2 regions of the Sedimentibacter sp. MB35-C1 genome follow, and region 1 is predicted to be linked to the other one. Evidence: a T-box and tRNA genes for the amino acid it is inferred to sense, from the RefSeq annotation. Region 1 holds a T-box; the other holds one or more tRNA genes.
The links. The T-box of region 1 lies ahead of metG (methionine--tRNA ligase). A T-box ahead of a tRNA ligase gene usually reads a tRNA of that ligase, here a tRNA-Met.
Positions count from the first base shown of each region.

Region 1 (15,233 bases):
TTCAAATGCTTCCAGAACTATGATATATAATATAAAAGAGCTGAAGTGGGATGAAACCATATTAAGTGCTCTTAATATACCTTCTTCGGTATTGCCTGATGTAAGGCAGTCATCGGAACTTTACGGAGAAACAAATAAAGAAGTATTCAGTATAGGAATACCTATATCTGGAATCGCAGGTGATCAGCAGTCAGCATTGTTTGGTCAGATTTGTTTTCAGGAGGGAATGGTTAAAAACACATATGGAACAGGTTGTTTCATGCTCATGAATACAGGTGAAAAAATAGTAAAATCTCATAACGGGCTGGTGACCACCATTGCATGGGGAATAGGTGGAAGAGTCGAATATGCCTTAGAGGGTTCAATTTTTGTTGCCGGTGCGGCAATTCAATGGCTGCGAGACGAATTAAAAATAATACATGATGCCGCTGATTCTGAATATTTTGCAAAAAAGGTCAGTGACAGCAACGGAATATATGTTGTTCCGGCATTTACAGGTTTGGGAGCTCCATATTGGGATATGTATGCAAGAGGTGCAATTATAGGACTTACAAGAGGAACAAATCGAAATCACATAATAAGGGCTACACTGGAATCTATTGCATATCAGACAAAAGATGTTATTGAAGCTATGATTGACGATTCCGGCATTAATTTAACAGCACTAAAGGTAGACGGAGGTGCCACGGCAAATAATTTCTTGATGCAATTTCAATCAGACATACTGAATGTAAAAATTGAAAAACCTGAAGTTACAGAAACAACAGCTTTGGGGGCGGCTTATCTGGCAGGCCTTGCAGTAGGATTCTGGAAATCTAAAGGTGAAATTTCCCAGAATTGGAGCATGAGCAAAAGTTTTAAACCTCAAATGGATAAAGAAAAAAGAAAAGAACTTTACAGTGGATGGCAAAAAGCAGCTGACAGATCAAAGAATTGGATATGACGAGGTACTTCATAAAATATATGAAATTTACTATATATGAATTTTTTAATTATTGAAAATAATATTGGAGGATTTATAATGGACACAAATTTTTTTGTTAACAACAGGATGAGATTTTCTGAAAGAATGAAGGATTGTTCATCTGCGGTATTTTTTTCCGGCAGAGCACCAAGGGAAAGCGCTGATCAATTGTATGACTTTTCAGTGAATAGAAATTTTTTCTATCTTACAGGAATAGATAGAGAAGACATGATACTTTTAATTGAAAAAATTAATGGGAAGATTACAGAAACTTTGTATATTCCTCCTGTTGACGAGCACTTTGAAAAATGGTTCGGAATTTTAATGAGAAAAGACGAAGCGACTCAGGTATCAGGGATAAAATCAATTCAGAATAAAAATGAATTCATGGATCAGTTTGCAAAAAAACTTTCATCTTCTGACAGACCGGACAATGTATATGTATTTTCATATATAACAGGTGCAGATGAATCCTATGACCACGACAGAAAGCTTGCACATTGGATGAAAAATCAATTCCCAGCTATTAATATAAAAAATTCGCTTGATTTGATGATTGAGTTAAGAAGCTCCAAAACAGAAGATGAAGTGAATGAAATTAAGACTGCAATAGGGTACACAAAGGAAGCATTGGAATTTGTAATGAAGAATTTGAAGCCAGGGAAATTTGAATACCAGGTTAAGGCAGATTTTGAGTACCAGTTGCAACTCAGAGGGTCAAGACCAAGCTTCAAGACAATTGGAGCGTCTGGCGAAAAAGCGGTAATTCTGCACTACGTAGACCTGAAACAAAAAATAAAGGACGGAAGCCTGATACTTCTTGACTTAGGAGCTTTATCCAACAACTATGCTTCAGATATTACAAGAACTTACCCTGCAAACGGAAAATTCAGCCAGAGGCAAAAAGATATATATAACATAGTATTGGAGGCACAGGATGTAACCATAGATGCCATGCATGTGGGAGCCTCAGAAATTGCTGTGAATGATGCGGTTAAGAAGCATTTTGCAAAGGGGCTGAAAGCTTTGAACATTATCAGAGAAGATGCAGATGTAGATAAATATTATTATCACAGTATAGGTCATCCTTTAGGACTTGATGTACATGATTTGAGAAGAAGAGACAAAACTATGCAGGAAAACAATGTGTACACTGTTGAGCCGGGCCTTTATATTAAGGAAGAGGGCATAGGCATAAGAATAGAGGATGATGTATGGGTTACTAAAAAAGGTATAATCAATCTCTCTAGCGATATTATTAAGACTGTTAATGATATTGAGAATTTTATGAAATAAAATTTCAGAATACGTAATTCCTATATTAAAATTATATATAGAAGGCTAATTAAAAACATATAAAAAACGCGGGAAAAATATTTTTCTGCGTTTTTTATATAAAAATAAAGTTGATGACATAAACTGTTAGTTGATACAGATTGTGGACTTTAGTGTTATATAATTAACATATACAAAATTATGGAGGTTTATAATGGCTAAAGTTTATAAGGATTTAAGAGAATTCTTAGAAGTGCTTGAGGCAGAAGGTCAGCTTGTAAGGGTGAAAGAAGAAGTTAACCCAGAACCGGACATTGCCGCAGCAGGACGTGCCGCTTCAAATTTAGGCAAAAACCAGCCGGCAGTACTGTTTGAAAAAGTCAAAGGATACAAGCATAGCGTAGTAACTAATGTTCACGGATCGTGGCAAAATCATGCTCTTATGCTGGGACTTGACAAGAACACATCAACAAAGGATCAATTCTACGAATTAAACAAAAGATGGGACAAGTTTCCAGTGCCGCCTAATGTAGTAAAAAGAGAAGAAGCACCATGTAAGGAAAATGTTATTGACAAAGATATTAACTTGTTTGATGTCCTTCCGTTGTACCGAATAAATGATCAAGACGGTGGTTTCTATATATCAAAGGCATCTGTAGTTACAGCGGATCCTGAATTTCCAGATGATTTCAACAAGCTAAATGTCGGAACGTACCGCATTCAGGTAAAAGATAAGGACAGAGTTGGAATACAGGCTCTTTCAATGCATGATATAGCAGTGCAGTTGGAAAAAGCAGAAGCAGAAAACAAAGAGCTTCCTATAGCTATTACAATTGGTAATAACCCGTTAGTTACTTTTATGGCAAGTACTCCTGTTGGTTACAGCCAAAATGAATATGAATTTGTAGGGGCATTGCAGGATGGAGTTCCAACAGACATAGTTAAATCAGATTTATATGATCATTTATATGTTCCAGCAGGTTCAGAGGTTGTTTTGGAAGGACATATAATTCCAAGAGTAAGAACTGTTGAAGGACCTTTTGGAGAATTCCCTGGTTCTTATTCAGGATCAAGATTGCAGTGTGAAGTTCAAATAGATAGGATAACACATAGAACAAATCCAATATTTGAAAATCTCTACTTAGGTATTCCTTGGACTGAAATTGATTACTTAATGGCATTAAATACAAGCGTTCCGTTATATAAGCAGTTAAAAGAAACAATGCCGGAAGTTGTTGCAGTTAACGCTATGTACACTCATGGTATCGGAGCTATTATATCTACAAAGGTTCGTTACGGAGGGTATGCTAAGGGTGTTGCATTTAGACTACTGTCAACTCCTCACGGAATGCCTTATTCAAAGATTGTAATAGTTGTTGATGAATTTGTTGACCCATTCAATCTGGAACAGGTTATGTGGGCATTAACTACAAGAGTTCATCCAAGCAAGGACGTTTCAATAATTGAAAACTGCCCTGGTATGCCTCTTGATCCATCAACAAATCCTCCGGGAATGCATACGAAAATGATAATTGATGCAACTACTCCTGTTCCGCCGGAACCTAATCCTAGAGAAACACAAATACTGGAACCGCCTGCTGGAACTGATGAGTGGGAAGAAAAATTAAAAGAGTTACTAAAAAATCTTAACAATTAATAAGGAGGCAATTATTATGAAGTGTCCACGTTGTGAGTCGGATAAAATAAAAAAAATTACCGATGCCCCGAAAGACAATGCATGGGAAGTGTATGTTTGCGAAAAGTGCTGGTATTCATGGCGTTCAACTGAAAACCCTGTTGTAATAGAAAAATTCAAATTGGATGATGAGAAAATTGCTCATATGGGTTTAATACCGCCAATTCCACCGCTGAAAAAGTAAATATAAGAGGGCTTATGCCCTCTATTTTTTGAAAGGATATTATTATGAATAAGAATAAAAAGCTATTAGGATTATTATTAGGCATTCTTGTAGCAATTGTTATAAACATTCTTCCATTGGAAGGCTTGTCAGCTCAAGGTAAAATGTGCTTGGGATTAACACTTATGACAGTAGTGTTCTGGGCTTTTCAAATCGTTCAGTCAGGCTATGCATCAGGACTTTATCTAGCACTGCTTGTTATATTTAATGTTGCTGAACCATCAGTCGTGTTCTCTCCTTGGGTTGGGAGCACAATGTACTTAGTAATCGGCGCGTATCTAATTGCTTCTGCCGTAAAAAGTTCTGGATTAGGAGAAAGAATAGCATATAAGTTTATAATAAAATTCGTAAGTTCTTATAGAAGTATTATTATATCTATATTTGTGCTTACTTTTATTTTAAGTATACTAATTCCTCATCCTTGGCCAAGAGCTTTTCTAATTATGTCAGTTATGGCAGTAGTAATAAAAAGCGCAAATGTTCCTAAGGAGGATGCAATTAAAATAGGATTCACTGTTTTTGCATCATCTGTTCCTGTTTCAATGATATTTTTAACCGGAGACAGTGTTATTAATCCTCTGGCAGCACAGGCATCAGGAGAGTTAATAAGCTGGATGCAGTGGTTTGTCTACATGGGACCTCCCAACATTGTTGCAAGTATAATAACCTGCTTACTGATTCTCGTATTATTTAAACCGACTAAAGAAATTATAATAAATAAAGAAGAGATAAAAGAAAAACTAGATTCTCTGGGACAAATATCAGGTATAGAAAAAAGAACAATTATATGGCTTGCTATTGCAGTTGTGTTGTGGATGACAGATTCCATACACGGTATAAATATAGGATGGATTACACTTCTCATAGCCATGCTGATGAGTTTACCTGCTATTGGAGGGGTACTTACACCGAAGCAGTGGGGGGAAGTACCGGTACATGTGCTTTTGTTTCTAACCGCAGCCATGACAATAGGAAAGGTTGGAGGAGTAACCGGTATGAATACATGGATAGCAGACACTATCTTGCCTTCATCAATTCCTGAAAATCCGTATATACTGGCAGTTATAATAGCAGTAATATCCATGGGAATACATATGTTCTTGGGAAGTGTAATAGCCGTAATGGGAATAGCTATTCCAGCTCTGTTAATATTTACTGAACCTATGGGAATAAGTCCTATAATAACTACATTACTGGTATATACTTCAATCGGTATACACTACATTCTTCCTTTCCACCATTTGAATATGCTTGTGGGACAAGGAGAAGAAAACGGTATGTATGGGCAAAAAGAAGTAATGAAGCTGGGAATCCCATTGATTGCGGTAGTTTTTATAATTGTTTTGTTAGAAGTGCCATATTGGAAAATGATAGGTTTATTTTAATAAATAAAGAAAATATGTTTTATATATAGAGGAGAGATTATGAGATTAGTTGTAGGAATTTCAGGTGCCAGCGGAGTAATACTTGGATACCATATGTTGAAGGCTTTAAAGGCTTACCCAGAATGTGAAACGCATCTGGTAATTTCTGAGGGAGCAAGAGTAACATTTGGACTTGAAACAGAATTAAAGATTGAGGATGTGGAAAGCCTTGCTGATGTTGTTCACAGCAACAATAACCTGGCGGCTTCTATTTCAAGCGGCTCATTCAGGACGGATGGAATGGTTGTTATACCCTGCAGCATGAAGACTTTATCAGGAATTGCATGCGGGTATGCAGAAAATTTGCTCATACGTGCAGCTGATGTATGCTTAAAAGAAAATAGAAAAGTTGTGTTGGTTCCCAGAGAAATGCCATTTGGAAAGGTACATATAAGAAATATGAAGGAAGTTTCGGATTTAGGATGTGTTATAATTCCTCCTCTATTAACATTTTACAACAATCCTCAAACAATTGAGGAACAAGTTAATCATATAATAGGGAAAGTGCTCATGCAGTTTGGATTTGACCACAAAAAATTTATCGCATGGGAAGGTAAAAGTTGTGGTGATTCGAAGCTTTAAGCTGAGTGCACGCAATATATTGTTAATATAAATCACATAAAATTTGAAGATGTTCCCATTTTTACAATGTGCAAGTCTTATGTTTATAATATCATCTATGTGTCATATAAATTAATGAATGGGATGGTGTATATTATGAACTATAACGACGAAATAAAAAACATGGTTGAAAAATCCAAAATAGCATTGCAACAACTTGAAGATTGTACTCAAGCTCAAGCTGATAATATGTGTAGAGTAATTGCTAAAGCTGTAGCAGGTGAAGCTCGTAAGCTTGCTGAAATGGCTGTAAAAGAAACTGGTATGGGCAATGTGGAGGACAAAGTTTTAAAAAACTCTAATATTGGAGATGGCATTTGGACAACAATGAAAAACCAAAAGTCGGTAGGCATCATTAGAGAAGATGAAGAACTTGGGTTGACATATGTAGCAAAGCCAAAGGGAGTCATAGGTTGTGTAACTCCTACAACAAATCCATCATTGACTTCACTTGGCAACGCTATGCTAGCTCTTAAAGGAAGAAATACGGTTATTATTGCTCCACATCCTAGAGCGAAAAACGTTACCGAATATACAGTTGATCTTATGAATAAGGCGCTTAAGAGTATTGGAGCACCTGAAAATGTTATTCAGATTATAACAGAGCCTTCTATTGAAAAAACTAAAGAACTTATGAGCACTGTGGATGTTGTTGTTGCAACAGGAGGAATGGCAATGGTTAAATCTGCTTATTCCAGCGGAAAGCCGGCATTTGGCGTAGGGCAAGGTAATGTTCAGGTTATTGTAGGCGATGATTGTAATGATTATGATAAGGTTGCACGCGACATAATTATGAGCAGAAGCTTTGATAATGGTATAATATGCGCAGGAGATCAGTGTGCTATAGTTCATAAGGACTGCGAACAATTGCTTGTAGATGCGCTTGTGAGAAACGGAGCTTATTATAGCGATAAATCTGATGTTATAGAAAAATTCAAATCGGTTATATTTGAAGATGGACATACAGCAAAAGAAGCAGTTGGCAAACCGATACTTGAAGTGGCTGAAAAGGCTGGTGTAAAGATTCCTGAAGAAACTAGAATTGTGGTACTGAAAGCTTTCAGACACGGAGCTGAAGAACCATTGTGTTCTGAAAAAATGTGTCCTGTGCTTACATTACTGACATATGATGACTTTGAGGAAGCTGTTGAAATTGCAAGAACAAATTTGCTGTTCCAAGGAGCCGGTCATACTGCCGTACTTCATTCAAACAATAAGGAATATATTGAATATGCCAGCTTGAGAATTCCTGTGTGCAGGCTTCTTGTCAATGTTCCCGGAATTGCTTCGACTGGTATAGGTATGATGGCAAACATTAAACCTACACCAAGTATAGGATGTGGTTCGTGGGGCAACAACAGCATTTCTGAAAACCTTACATACGAGCACCTTATTAATGTTTCGGTCATTGCTTTACCATCAAAAAATAAAGCTCAGACTTCCGAAGAAATTTGGGCTGATTAGTTTAAAAAATAAAATTGCGGTATTTTACTCGGTTTCATGCCCTTAAAATGACAATAATTAATTCAGCTGCATTTGTAATAGCATAAATTGATTCAAAATGTTATAGTTTATAGAATATTGATATGGAGGATTAATTCATGATAGTTGCAGATATGAAAAAGATTATGGCAACAGCTCCGTCACAGATCCAACCATGGGTGAAAGCAGAAGCAATAGATTACATAGAATCATGTCAAGAACTAAATCCAATATCTATTAAATCGAATGCTTTGTTTAGTCAATTTACAACAGGAAAGGGAGAAAGCGCAAATCTTGAACTCATAGCAGATGCTTCAACAAATTTCGTATTTGAGTGTATTCCATCAGAGCCAAAGGCATATTTCTATGGAACAAGTTTATTACGCCAAACGATCCCCTTGAAACCTAATACTACATATTTTATTGTCAAGCCATACTCACTTTTTGGTGTAAAAGGCTGGAAAATGCCGCCGACAGAATGTCGCGATCAGCATACACTTCTGAATAATTTGTTGGAAACAAATGATATTGAATATAAAATAATTCAGGCATCAACTTTTCAAAACAGAATAGATCTGTTTAAGGAGCATTATATTGATAATTGGTTGGACGTTGATTATTCAGTTTGTTTTGAAGAGTATCTAGCCATAATTCTGTATATGAATCATCTTACAATTACAATGGATGAGATTGCAGAGCTTTCAGGCTACAGCAAACGTTATTGCAGAAAAAGATTTACATCGGAATATGGTATTTCACCACAGAAATATATAAAAATATTTCGATTTCAAAACACTTTGCGTATGCTGCTTGACAGAAGATTTAAACGCAGCCTTATTCAAATATCAAATGAGAATGGGTATTTTGATGAGGCTCACTTTATCAAAGATTTTAAGGCGTACATGGGATTAAGCCCTGATAGCTTTAAAAACAAGTATGCAAGCTTGGTTGAAAAGGAGAATTAATCATGTATGTAAAAAATTTTGCACATCTTATGGAACTTTCAAGGGAAAAAAAATCAAAAAAAATAGCAGTAGTTGCCGCAGATGATAATGAGGTCCTGGAGGTAGTTGCTAAAGCTGAAGAGAATGGACTTGCTGAATTCATATTAATAGGCGATAAAGCAAAGATAGAAAAATTAATTTCTTCAAGCGATTTGAAGTTGAAATCAGAAATTATAGATGAAAGCGATCATAAAAAAGCCGCTGATTTAGCAGTAGATTTGGTGGTTAAAGGTAAAGCCGGATCTTTAATGAAAGGGATGCTTCATTCATCGGTATTTTTAAAAGCTATACTAAATAAAGAAAAGGGCTTAAATACCGGCAGGCATATAACTCAGATTTCTATTTTGGAAAAGAAAAATAAAGATGGATTAATGTTTATTACTGATTGTGCTATTACAGTTAATCCTGATTTATTAGGCAAAAAAGAAGTTCTTGAAAATGCAGTGGATTTAGCTCATAAACTGGGTAATGAAAAGCCTAAGGTTGCTGTATTGGCATCACTTGAAGTAGTAAATCCTGGTATGCAGGATACTATAGATGCGGCAGTATTAAGCAAGATGGCTGAAAGAGGACAAATTAAAGGATGCGTAGTTGACGGCCCGTTTGCTTTTGATAATGCAGTATCATTGGAGGCAGCAAAAGCGAAAGGGATTTCAGGCCCTGTTGCCGGAAATGCGGATATAATTGTTGTACCCAATCTTACGGTTGGAAACGCATTGACTAAATCAATTACATATGTTGCCAGAAAGACAGTTGTTGCAGCAACAGTTGGTGCAGCTGTTCCAATTGTATTTACTTCAAGAACAGAATCTACTGAAGGGAAACTTCTTTCAATAGCATTAGCATCTTATATATCATAAAAATATAATGTATTAATGAGGTGGCAATTTGTATAAGATATTAGTAATAAACTTGGGTTCTACCTCTACAAAGGTAGCATACTATGAAGATGATACTTGTGTTGTAAAGTCCAATATAGAACATCCTTCTTCGGAAATAAAGGAATTTTTAAATTTTTGGGAGCAAGATGAATATCGTACAGACATAATAGAAAATTTTATGAAAGAAAATAATATAGACAGAAATTCTTTGGATGTAGTCGTTAGCCGAGGAGGTCATACAAAACCTTTAGAAGGTGGAGTGTATAAAGTAGATGAGGAAATGCTGCGGCAGCAGGCAAGCGGTAAATGGGGACAGCATCCATGTGACTTGGGTAGCAAAATAGCATACCAGATGAGCCAGAGTTGTAAAGCTACTCCTTTAATAGTTGACCCTCCAATAACAGACGAATTTGAACCTGTTGCAAGATTATCAGGACATCCTTTAATAGAGAGAAGAAGCAGCTTCCATGCTTTGAGCCATAAGGCTACTGCAAAAAGATATGCAAGGGAATATGACCTGAAATATGAAAATTTAAATTTAATAGTGGTTCATTTAGGAGGAGGAATTTCTGTTGCTCCTCATAAAAATGGACGTATGATTGATGGAGATAATGGACTAGAAGGGGATGGGCCATTTTCAACAAATCGTACAGGTGCATTGCCGGTTGGAGACTTAGTAAGATTATGTTTCTCCGGAAAATATACTTATAATGAAGTAATAAAAATGCTTAACGGCAAAGGTGGCTTGATGGCCTATTTAGGTACAGCTGATTGCAGAGAAGTAGAAGAAAGAGCTGTGACTGATGAAAAAGCAAGGTTATGTTTAGATGCTATGATATATCAAGTATGTAAACAAATAGGTTCAATGGCTGCAGTTCTCCAAGGTAAAGTAGACGCTATTTTAGTAACAGGTGGTATTGCTCACTCTAAAACGATAGTACAAAAAATTAAAGATAGTGTAGGATTTATTGCGCCTATAGTTGTCTATCCAGGAGAAAACGAAATGGAGTCATTGGCGAGAGGAGCTTTAGAAGCCCTTCGAGGAGAAAGTAAAGCGAGTTATATATCCCATAAATAGTTAACATAAATAATTTAAGAAGTACTAAAGGCATATTATACTAAAAAGTAGGAATAAATCCTGCTTTTTTGATGTTAAATATCGATTCATGTAAAATACAATAAAGTTTGGATTCAAATTTTAGTGATTCATGGTATAATTATGGCTAATAATTGTTATAAGAGAAAGGATGTTTGTATGGATACAAAAGATTTAAACAGTTTTTTGCAAGTGTGTCGTGACGGAAGCATAACAAAAGCTGCTAAGTCCTTGTACATAACGCCTCAGGGATTAAGTAAAATTATTATTAATCTTGAGCAGGAACTGAATATACCTCTTTTTTACAGAGCTGCAAACGGTTTAACTTTGACAGAGCATGGAGAAATATTAGCAGAAAGAGCTAAGCATATTATCTCGGAGTTAGAAGAAATGGAGAATTATTATACAAATTATATTAATATATCTGGACAATTAAGTCTGGCATCTGCTTATGGAGTTATTGCAGCTTTTTCACCTAAATTTCTTTTTGAATTTAAGAAAAGGTTTCCTAATATCAATCTAAAATGGTGGGAGTATTCAGATTTTAAGGCTGAAAGAGCAATTTTGGATGGGGATGCCGATTGCGGGCTGATAAAAGGTCCCATAAATAATGAAGAACTTGACAGCGAACTTATAGCTTCATACAAACCTATGGTTTTAGTTCCGAATGAGCACAAATTATCATCTAAAAACAAACTTAGTATAAATGATTTGAGAGATGAAAAAATTATACTTGAAAGCCGCGAATTTAAGATATATCATAATTTTAAAAAGGTATGCAAACAAGCGGGTTTTTCTCCTGTTATAGTTTTTGAAACTACTGAGCTGAGTCTTGCTCATAAATTATGCCAGCAGGGGCTCGGATTAGCAATAACAGTTGATTTTGCTGTTGAGGATATGCCATTGACTGGTTTTAAAGCAATACCATTTAAGAAAGACGGGCCCGTATGGGAAGTTTATTTTGTTACTAAAAAACATATAAGTAAAACTCATACGGTCAAATGTTTTGAAAGCTATATAAAGGAATATGTTAAAAATGATATAAGTAACAGTATTTTAGGTAAGTAAGTACATGACAAGATGTGGAACACTGCGGATAAGGTAATATTTTTTGCGGTTTTTTGTGTGAAAATTCATTATTGTGAGGTTATAAATATGCTTGAAAGCTGTAAATTAAGAGCAGGAGCTGGTAAATGCGTTGTTGAGGCAATGGTAGTAAAGTGTGGAAGGGATATAAATGTTGCAATCGGAGGAGGAGAAAAATATCATTTGGGTGCCGCTGCTGTTGCAGTACCCAGATTCGATTACAAGAAAGAAGTGAAAAGAACAGCATCGACAAGCGTCATATGTGTTCAGGGACACAGAGAGGATGAATTAACATATAAGGCGGCAAAATATTTGGCAACTGCACTTGACTGTACTGTTGTTGCGGCAATGGGAATTCATATTGACAATATTACAGAGCAGGAATATTGCCAGGTGATAGATAATGTAAATAAGGTACTTGACAATATTGTAAAAAAGTTGCAAGAATAAAAAACAAACCGGAGGATGGCATTTTTTTAACATCCTCCGAAAATAAAATCAGTTAAATTTATTCCATAATCTCCTATTTCAACATTCCATGTTGTTAGCTCTTCACCGTGCCAGTCTGTGCCGCCTGTTTTGATTAATTGATGGGCATCGGCAAACTTTTCATATCTTTCTACCAGTTCTTTATTGTGGTAAGGATAATATACCTCAACACCGCCAAGACCGTGGGGCAAAAGTATTTCCATTTCTCCCATATCTGCATTACCGATTCGTGCCGGATGAGCAAATACGGCAGTTCCTCCAGCCTGTCTGATGACTTCCACTGCTTCGGTGGGGTGAACAGGATAATTTTCTCTGAAATGTCCATGAAAATGCATTATTTTTTTTTCTAAAAATTCAGGCCAGTCCTTTAGAGTATAAGGGGCGCCATCAGCTATCATGGCTTTTAATATGTCTGACAAGGCTATGGATTGTTTGTATGAGGCATACTTTATCACCTTGTTAATATCAAAATCCAAAATGTGGTTTTTATAAAGCCAGTTATAATGCTCTGTAAATGTTTTGCCGAAGTAGTTTGAAATAGTGCCTAGAAGCTCCTGAAGCTGATTGTTATCAGTGTCTATATTATAGCCGAGTATATGGATTATGTGGTCGTTTGATACAGTGGATATTTCAACTCCCGGAACAACCCTTATATTTTCTTTTGAGGCTTTTTCTTGAATTTCCTTTACTCCGTAGGTAGTATCATGATCTGTTAATGAAATAGCAGGAATATTTTTTTGTTTTACGATTTTAATTATGTCATCTATAGTATCGGTTCCGTCGGAAAAAACGGAATGAATGTGTAAATCAATCATCGCATGCTCCCAAATTATATTACTTTATTATATCATTTTTTAATACTTTTTGCTAATTATTTATATGTCGAAAAGAGTATGCTCATATATAAACTTTTTTAATCATATTTTAATTTTATACTAATATATCTTGAAGCTTTCGCGCGTAATATATAAAATATAATATATAATATGATTTAATAAATGGGAGATGTGCAATGGAAATATTAATAGGATTAGTTGTGTTTTTTATATTTATATTTGCAGCAGTAAATATAGGAGTTATATTATTTAAAATTCTGTTTACGATTATAGGCGCTTTTGTAGGACTTGTAGTAATTATTGCTTTAATTCCACTTGGAATAGGATTATTGATAATTCCGGCTATAATTATAGGTATAATTGTGGCAATAGTTAAGTGTATACAATTTATATTTTAGTTAAAAAATATTGACAAAAGTTTGAGATTTATGTATAGTCTTACATAAGATAAACAATAATAAATAAAATAACCAGAAGCGATGAAAAGAAGAGTAGTTTTATAATCATGACATAGAGAACCGGGTATGGTGTGAGCCGGAGATTGGTTATAAAATGAATATGGCCTTGGAGCTTTGTGCCTGAGCTGATGCTAGGGCATAACGTGAGTACACGTTACAGTACACGGGTTTTTTGACCTGTTGAGGCACATATTGCGAGATATGTGCGAAAAAGAGTGGTAACGCGTAACTTCGCCTCTTTGCCTTTTGGCAAAGAGGCTTTCTCTTTTTATTCGGAGGCGCAATGAATTGCAAAAATGAAATATTAATGGGAGGAAAATATGAACAAGGGTAAATATTACTTAACGACTGCAATTGCGTATACATCAGGCAAACCTCATATTGGAAATACATATGAGATTGTACTTGCTGACAGTATCGTAAGATTTAAACGACTGAATGGATACGACGTATATTTTCAAACCGGAACAGATGAGCACGGCGAAAAAATACAAATTAAAGCGAAGGAAGCAAATAAGACTCCTCAGGAGTTTGTCGATGAGATAGCGGCTGAGATTAAGCGCATATGGGATTTGATGAATACAACATATGATAAATTTATACGTACCACAGATCCGATGCATGTTAGAAAAATTCAGGACATATTTAAGAAACTTTACGACCAAGGAGATATATATAAAGGATACTACGAAGGATGGTACTGTACTCCGGATGAAGCTTTCTTTACTGAATCACAGCTGGTTGACGGAAAATGTCCTGACTGCGGAAGAGAAGTACATATGGCAAGAGAAGAAGCATATTTCTTTAAGATGAGCAAGTACGCAGACAGACTCATGAAACATATAGAAGAGCATCCTAAATTTATTCAGCCCGAATCACGAAAAAATGAAATGGTAAACAACTTTTTAAAACCCGGATTACAGGATTTGTGTGTTTCAAGAACATCATTTGACTGGGGAATTCCTGTGACATTTGACGAGGGGCACGTAGTTTATGTATGGATTGATGCGTTGAGCAACTATATTACATTCCTTGGGTATGAAGCCGACGGAAACCATAGTGACTTGTATAAAAAATACTGGCCTGCTGATGTTCATTTGATAGGAAAAGATATTTTAAGGTTCCATACAATTTACTGGCCTATATTATTGATGGCATTGGGAGAAGAACTTCCTAAGCAGGTGTTTGGCCATCCTTGGCTTTTAGTCGGAGAAGGTAAAATGAGCAAATCAAGGGGAAATGTTATTTATGCCGATGATTTGGTAGATTTGTTCGGCGTAGATGCTGTAAGATACTTTGTGCTTCATGAAATGCCATTTGCTAATGACGGAACACTGACATATGAATTATTAATAGAAAGAATCAATTCAGATTTAGCAAATATTTTAGGTAATCTTGTTAATAGAACTATTACAATGACTAACAAGTATTTTGACGGTGAGATTCTGCCGCAATCGGAAAGCGAGCCGATTGATAATGATCTGATCAATCTTGCGCTGGAAACTCCGGCCAAAGTTGAAAAGAAAATGGATGAGCTCAAGGTATCAGATGCAATAGATGAAGTATTTACTTTGCTGAGAAGAAGCAATAAATACATTGATGAAACTCAGCCTTGGATTCTTGGAAAAGATGAGAACAAAAAAGCTAGACTCGGAACTGTTTTATACAACCTTCTTGAGTCCATCAGAATATCTGCTG
Region 1 is NZ_CP133188.1:1,330,893-1,346,125, forward strand. It holds gene glpK (glycerol kinase GlpK) at 1-943, shown strand, start outside; gene RBQ61_RS06300 (aminopeptidase P family protein) at 1,022-2,260, shown strand; gene shdC (4-hydroxybenzoate decarboxylase subunit C) at 2,454-3,896, shown strand; gene RBQ61_RS06310 (non-oxidative hydroxyarylic acid decarboxylases subunit D) at 3,913-4,119, shown strand; gene RBQ61_RS06315 (SLC13 family permease) at 4,164-5,543, shown strand; gene RBQ61_RS06320 (UbiX family flavin prenyltransferase) at 5,583-6,164, shown strand; gene RBQ61_RS06325 (aldehyde dehydrogenase family protein) at 6,300-7,667, shown strand; gene RBQ61_RS06330 (AraC family transcriptional regulator) at 7,805-8,650, shown strand; gene RBQ61_RS06335 (bifunctional enoyl-CoA hydratase/phosphate acetyltransferase) at 8,653-9,549, shown strand; gene buk (butyrate kinase) at 9,578-10,648, shown strand; gene RBQ61_RS06345 (LysR family transcriptional regulator) at 10,826-11,734, shown strand; gene RBQ61_RS06350 (hypothetical protein) at 11,822-12,202, shown strand; gene RBQ61_RS06355 (PHP domain-containing protein) at 12,229-13,056, opposite strand; gene RBQ61_RS06360 (hypothetical protein) at 13,254-13,475, shown strand; T-box leader at 13,548-13,777, shown strand; gene metG (methionine--tRNA ligase) at 13,856-15,233, shown strand, end outside.

Region 2 (4,839 bases), 1.6 Mb from region 1:
TCGTCATATTCATGAAAAATTTTTTCTGTTTTCGGATACTTTTCAACTATATCCAACGTTGTCATATCTTTGGTAATCATTTATACAGCCTCCTAGTAATTTTATTTTCCTTCATCAATCATAATAATTGCATTAGCTGGACATAAGTTATAGCACATCCCACATCCATTGCATTTGTCTGAATCAATAATAACTTTTTCTTCAAATTTCAGCGCCTTGCATCTTGTTCTGAAGCACATCCTGCACATTTTACATTTTTCTGTATTTATCTTATATTTCATAAAAATCTCCACTGTGGTATCCGATATTTAACTGTATCCAAACTAAATGTTTATTTTACCTGTTGCAAGGATAACGGCTGAGCCTCCTACTCTTATCTTTTCATTCCCATTTTCCAATATGATCTGAGTAACTATTCTTGAAGGTCTTTCAAGCTTTTCTCCTTGAACAATGTTATTTAAACTATCTAATCTGATAATACCATAATCATATAAATAATAGGTCAATGCTCCATTTGATGTCCCGGTTGCAGCTTCTTCATCTATTCCATACAATGGTGCAAAATTTCTTGAATGAATTTTTCCATCATCAGAGTTAACTGTAAACGCGTGGACTCCGACCACCTTATGCTTTTCAGACAACGAGGTAAGAGATTCCAAATCAGGATTAATCTTTTCAAGTTCATTTTCATTTTTTACAGGCAGCATAATATCTATTAGTCCTGTAGATACCTTTTTAGGAATCAATTCAATATCAGAATATTTACTACATATTCCCTGTGCCCTTGAATCAAGTCCCATAACGCTGTAAAGCTCATTTATATCTTCTTCGGAGAAAATTGTATCAAATATCTTAGGATATGCCATATCCATCAATATTAAGTCGTTATCTGCCATAATTTCCAATTCCCCTGCCAAAGTTATATTTATATATTTACCCGGTTTGATTATTCCTTGATTGAGTAATGCATGAAAGGAAGCTATTGTAGCATGACCGCATAAATCAACTTCCGACACAGGCGTAAAATACCTTATATTAAATGTTTCATTTCCCAATTTTTTAATAAATGCCGTTTCTGAATATCTAAGTTCCGCCGCTGTCTTAATCATAATTTCATCTGAAGGAAAATCCGCTCCATCCGGAAGCATCACAATTCCTGCAGGATTTCCCCCGAACAGCCTGTCTGTAAATGCATCAACAATACTAAATTTCATTTAAATCATCCTTTCCGCATAGATAATCTTAAAATATTATGTAGTCAATAATTTTATTATACCATGATTTAATATTTGTTTCACCATTATTTTCCTCACAAACTTTTATGTCGGTAATATTTTAAATAAAAAAATCCTATCAGCATAAGATAGGATTACTTTTATTTGCTAAAATCAAATGCACCGTGAGGGATTCGAACCCACGACCTTTCGGTTCGTAGCCGAACACTCTATCCAACTGAGCTAACGGTGCAAGATATTTTGGAGGCGCCATCCAGATTTGAACTGGAGATCTAGGTGTTGCAGACCTGTGCCTTACCACTTGGCTATAGCGCCTTAATATTAAGTTTTTGGGGTGAATAGTGGGATTCGAACCCACGACCTCCAGAGCCACAATCTGGCGCCCTAACCAACTAGGCCATATCCACCAAAATATAATTTGGAGCGGGTGAAGGGAATCGGACCCTCGCGACCAGCTTGGAAGGCTGGGGCTCTACCATTGAGCTACACCCGCAAAATAAATTTATATTGGAGCGGAAGACGAGATTCGAACTCGCGACCCTCGCCTTGGCAAGGCGATGCTCTACCACTGAGCCACTTCCGCAATGGTGGAAGAGATTGGATTCGAACCAATGAAGGCGGTGCCAACGGATTTACAGTCCGTCCCCTTTAGCCACTCGGGAACTCTTCCTTATTTTTAATGTTACAAAGCTGGTGGGAGGACTTGAACCCCTAACCTACTGATTACAAGTCAGTTGCTCTACCAATTGAGCTACACCAGCATATATAATTATATTACGCCAATAATTTACCTCTTCGGCTATACTTCTTTTTTAAAATGGCGACCTGGAAGGGGCTCGAACCCTCGACCTCCAGCGTGACAGGCTGGCATTCTAACCAACTGAACTACCAGGCCGCTTTTGCAGTTAATCACTGCATTTGACCTACCAAACATTCTTCAGAAAACTCTGATTAATGAAGTTAGGACTTAAGTGGAAACTATAGGGCTCGAACCTATGACCCCCTGCTTGTAAGGCAGATGCTCTCCCAACTGAGCTAAGCTTCCATATTTATGACCCTACCGGGACTCGAACCCGGGTTATCGCCGTGAAAGGGCGGTGTCTTAACCGCTTGACCATAGGGCCATCATATTTTTTGGTAGCGGGAGCTGGATTCGAACCAACGGCCTCCGGGTTATGAGCCCGACGAGCTTCCAACTGCTCTATCCCGCGACGATAATTCTTGCCAAAGCTTCATATATGGCCCTATTATCATGCTTATTACTGACTCCGAGGGTGGGGCTCGAACCCACGACCTACCGGTTAACAGCCGGTTGCTCCACCATTGAGCTACCTCGGAATAACCCGGCGACGTCTTACTTTCCCAGGCAGTTGCCCGCCAAGTATCATCAGCGCTGAAGAGCTTAACTTCCGTGTTCGAGATGGGTACGGGTGTGTCCTCTTCGCTATTGTCACCAGATATATAAAAGTTCTTTCAGAACTTTCAAAATCGCATAGGAATTTTTAGATTAGACATTTTTGCGCAGTCTCATTCACCAATTTACTTGCTCCTTGCGTCGCATAAATTGGGAATTCGTTGCGAATGACCTACCTTCAATTTTTTTCTCCTTTTAGTCGAAAAAATTGGGTTAGGGCATCTTTGAGGTCAAGACCTCGACCTATTAGTATTGCTCAGCTGAATGCATTGCTGCACTTACACATGCAACCTATCAACCCGTTAACATATCGGGGGTCTTACTCACTTGCGTGATGGGAAATCTTATCTTAGGGCTAGTTTCGCGCTTAGATGCTTTCAGCGCTTATCTAATCCAGACTCAGCTACTCAGCTATGCCACTGGCGTGACAACTGATGCACCGGCGGTCTGTCCATTCCGGTCCTCTCGTACTAGGAACAGCTCCCTTCAAATTTCCTGCGCCCACGGCGGATAGGGACCGAACTGTCTCACGACGTTCTGAACCCAGCTCGCGTGCCTCTTTAATGGGCGAACAGCCCAACCCTTGGGACCTGCTTCAGCCCCAGGATGAGACGAGCCGACATCGAGGTGCCAAACCTCCCCGTCGATGTGGACTCTTGGGGAGATAAGCCTGTTATCCCCAGGGTAGCTTTTATCCGTTAAGCGATGGCCTTTCCACTCGGTGCCACCGGATCACTAAGTCCAACTTTCGTTCCTGCTCGAGATGTCTCTCTCGCAGTCAAGCTCCCTTCTGCCTTTACACTCTTCGCACGATTTCCGACCGTGCTGAGGGAACCTTTGAGCGCCTCCGTTACTCTTTCGGAGGCGACCGCCCCAGTCAAACTGCCCAACTGACAGTGTCCATATACCGGTTCACGGTATCATGTTAGAAATTCAGTAACAATAGAGTGGTATCCCAACGTTGGCTCCACCGATACTGGCGTACCGATTTCTCTGCCTCCCACCTATTCTGTACAATTGCTACCGAATTCCAATGTCAGCCTGCAGTAAAGCTCCATGGGGTCTTTCCGTCCTGCCGCGGGTAACTCGCATCTTCACGAGTACTACAATTTCACCGGATCTATTGTTGAGACAGTGCCCAAATCGTTACACCTTTCGTGCGGGTCGGAACTTACCCGACAAGGAATTTCGCTACCTTAGGACCGTTATAGTTACGGCCGCCGTTTACTGGGGCTTAAGTTCAAAGCTTCTCTTTCGATGACTTCTCCCCTTAACCTTCCAGCACCGGGCAGGTGTCAGCACCTATACTTCATCTTTCGATTTAGCAGATACCTGTGTTTTTGGTAAACAGTCGCTTGGGCCTGTTTTCTGTGGCCCTTCTAAGCTCCAACAGTTCTGTCTTCACTCTGAAGGGCACCCCTTCTCCCGAAGTTACGGGGTCATTTTGCCTAGTTCCTTAACAATAGTTCTTCCGCTCATCTTTGGATTCTCTCCTTGCCTACCTGTGTCGGTTTACGGTACGGGCACCTTCTTGCTCGATAGAGGCTTTTCTTGACAGTGTGGGCTCAGCTGCTTCACTACTTATTTTCGCTCCCATTCGTATCTCAGGATTGACGTTACGGATTTGCCTGTATCGTCTCCCTACTTACTTAGACGCACTTTTCCAGCTGTGCGCCAGCTTACCCTCCTGTGTCACCCCATTTCTCAAACGCTTAAAGGTGGTACTGGAATTTCAACCAGTTGTCCATCGCCTACGCCTTTTGGCCTCGGCTTAGGTCCCGACTTACCCTGAGTGGACGAGCCTTCCTCAGGAATCCTTAGGCTTTCGATGGGTGAGATTCTCACTCACCTTTCGCTACTCATGCCAACATTCTCTCTTCTGTACAGTCCACGACTCCTTTCGGTAGTGCTTCTATCCGTACACAATGCTCCTCTACCGATGTCGTAAATCTCTTCATTCGCTCAATTTTGATTTTAGCCCCGTTAGAGCTTTTCAAAATCCTTCCTTTTTATCTATTTTAATTAATGAAGGATTTTGAACTGAGATGTCCTCAGTTATCGTTTCATTGAACAGATGAAGAGCTTTACGACATCCCACAACTTCGGTAATAGATTTTAGCCCCGGACATCTTCGGCGCAAAACCACTCGACCAGTGAGCTATTACGCACTCTTTTAATGAATGGCTGCTT
Region 2 is NZ_CP133188.1:2,891,229-2,896,067, forward strand. It holds gene RBQ61_RS14020 (hypothetical protein) at 1-80, opposite strand, end outside; gene RBQ61_RS14025 (4Fe-4S binding protein) at 102-281, opposite strand; gene RBQ61_RS14030 (PhzF family phenazine biosynthesis protein) at 324-1,214, opposite strand; tRNA gene RBQ61_RS14035 (tRNA-Arg) at 1,394-1,467, opposite strand; tRNA gene RBQ61_RS14040 (tRNA-Cys) at 1,477-1,550, opposite strand; tRNA gene RBQ61_RS14045 (tRNA-His) at 1,566-1,642, opposite strand; tRNA gene RBQ61_RS14050 (tRNA-Gly) at 1,655-1,728, opposite strand; tRNA gene RBQ61_RS14055 (tRNA-Gly) at 1,744-1,818, opposite strand; tRNA gene RBQ61_RS14060 (tRNA-Tyr) at 1,821-1,905, opposite strand; tRNA gene RBQ61_RS14065 (tRNA-Thr) at 1,924-1,996, opposite strand; tRNA gene RBQ61_RS14070 (tRNA-Asp) at 2,054-2,130, opposite strand; tRNA gene RBQ61_RS14075 (tRNA-Val) at 2,208-2,280, opposite strand; tRNA gene RBQ61_RS14080 (tRNA-Glu) at 2,288-2,359, opposite strand; tRNA gene RBQ61_RS14085 (tRNA-Met) at 2,371-2,446, opposite strand; tRNA gene RBQ61_RS14090 (tRNA-Asn) at 2,502-2,573, opposite strand; rRNA gene rrf (5S ribosomal RNA) at 2,577-2,693, opposite strand; rRNA gene RBQ61_RS14100 (23S ribosomal RNA) at 2,876-4,839, opposite strand, start outside.
Region 2: it has a tRNA-Met gene. The T-box ahead of metG (methionine--tRNA ligase) is inferred to sense a tRNA for this amino acid. The anticodon was not compared.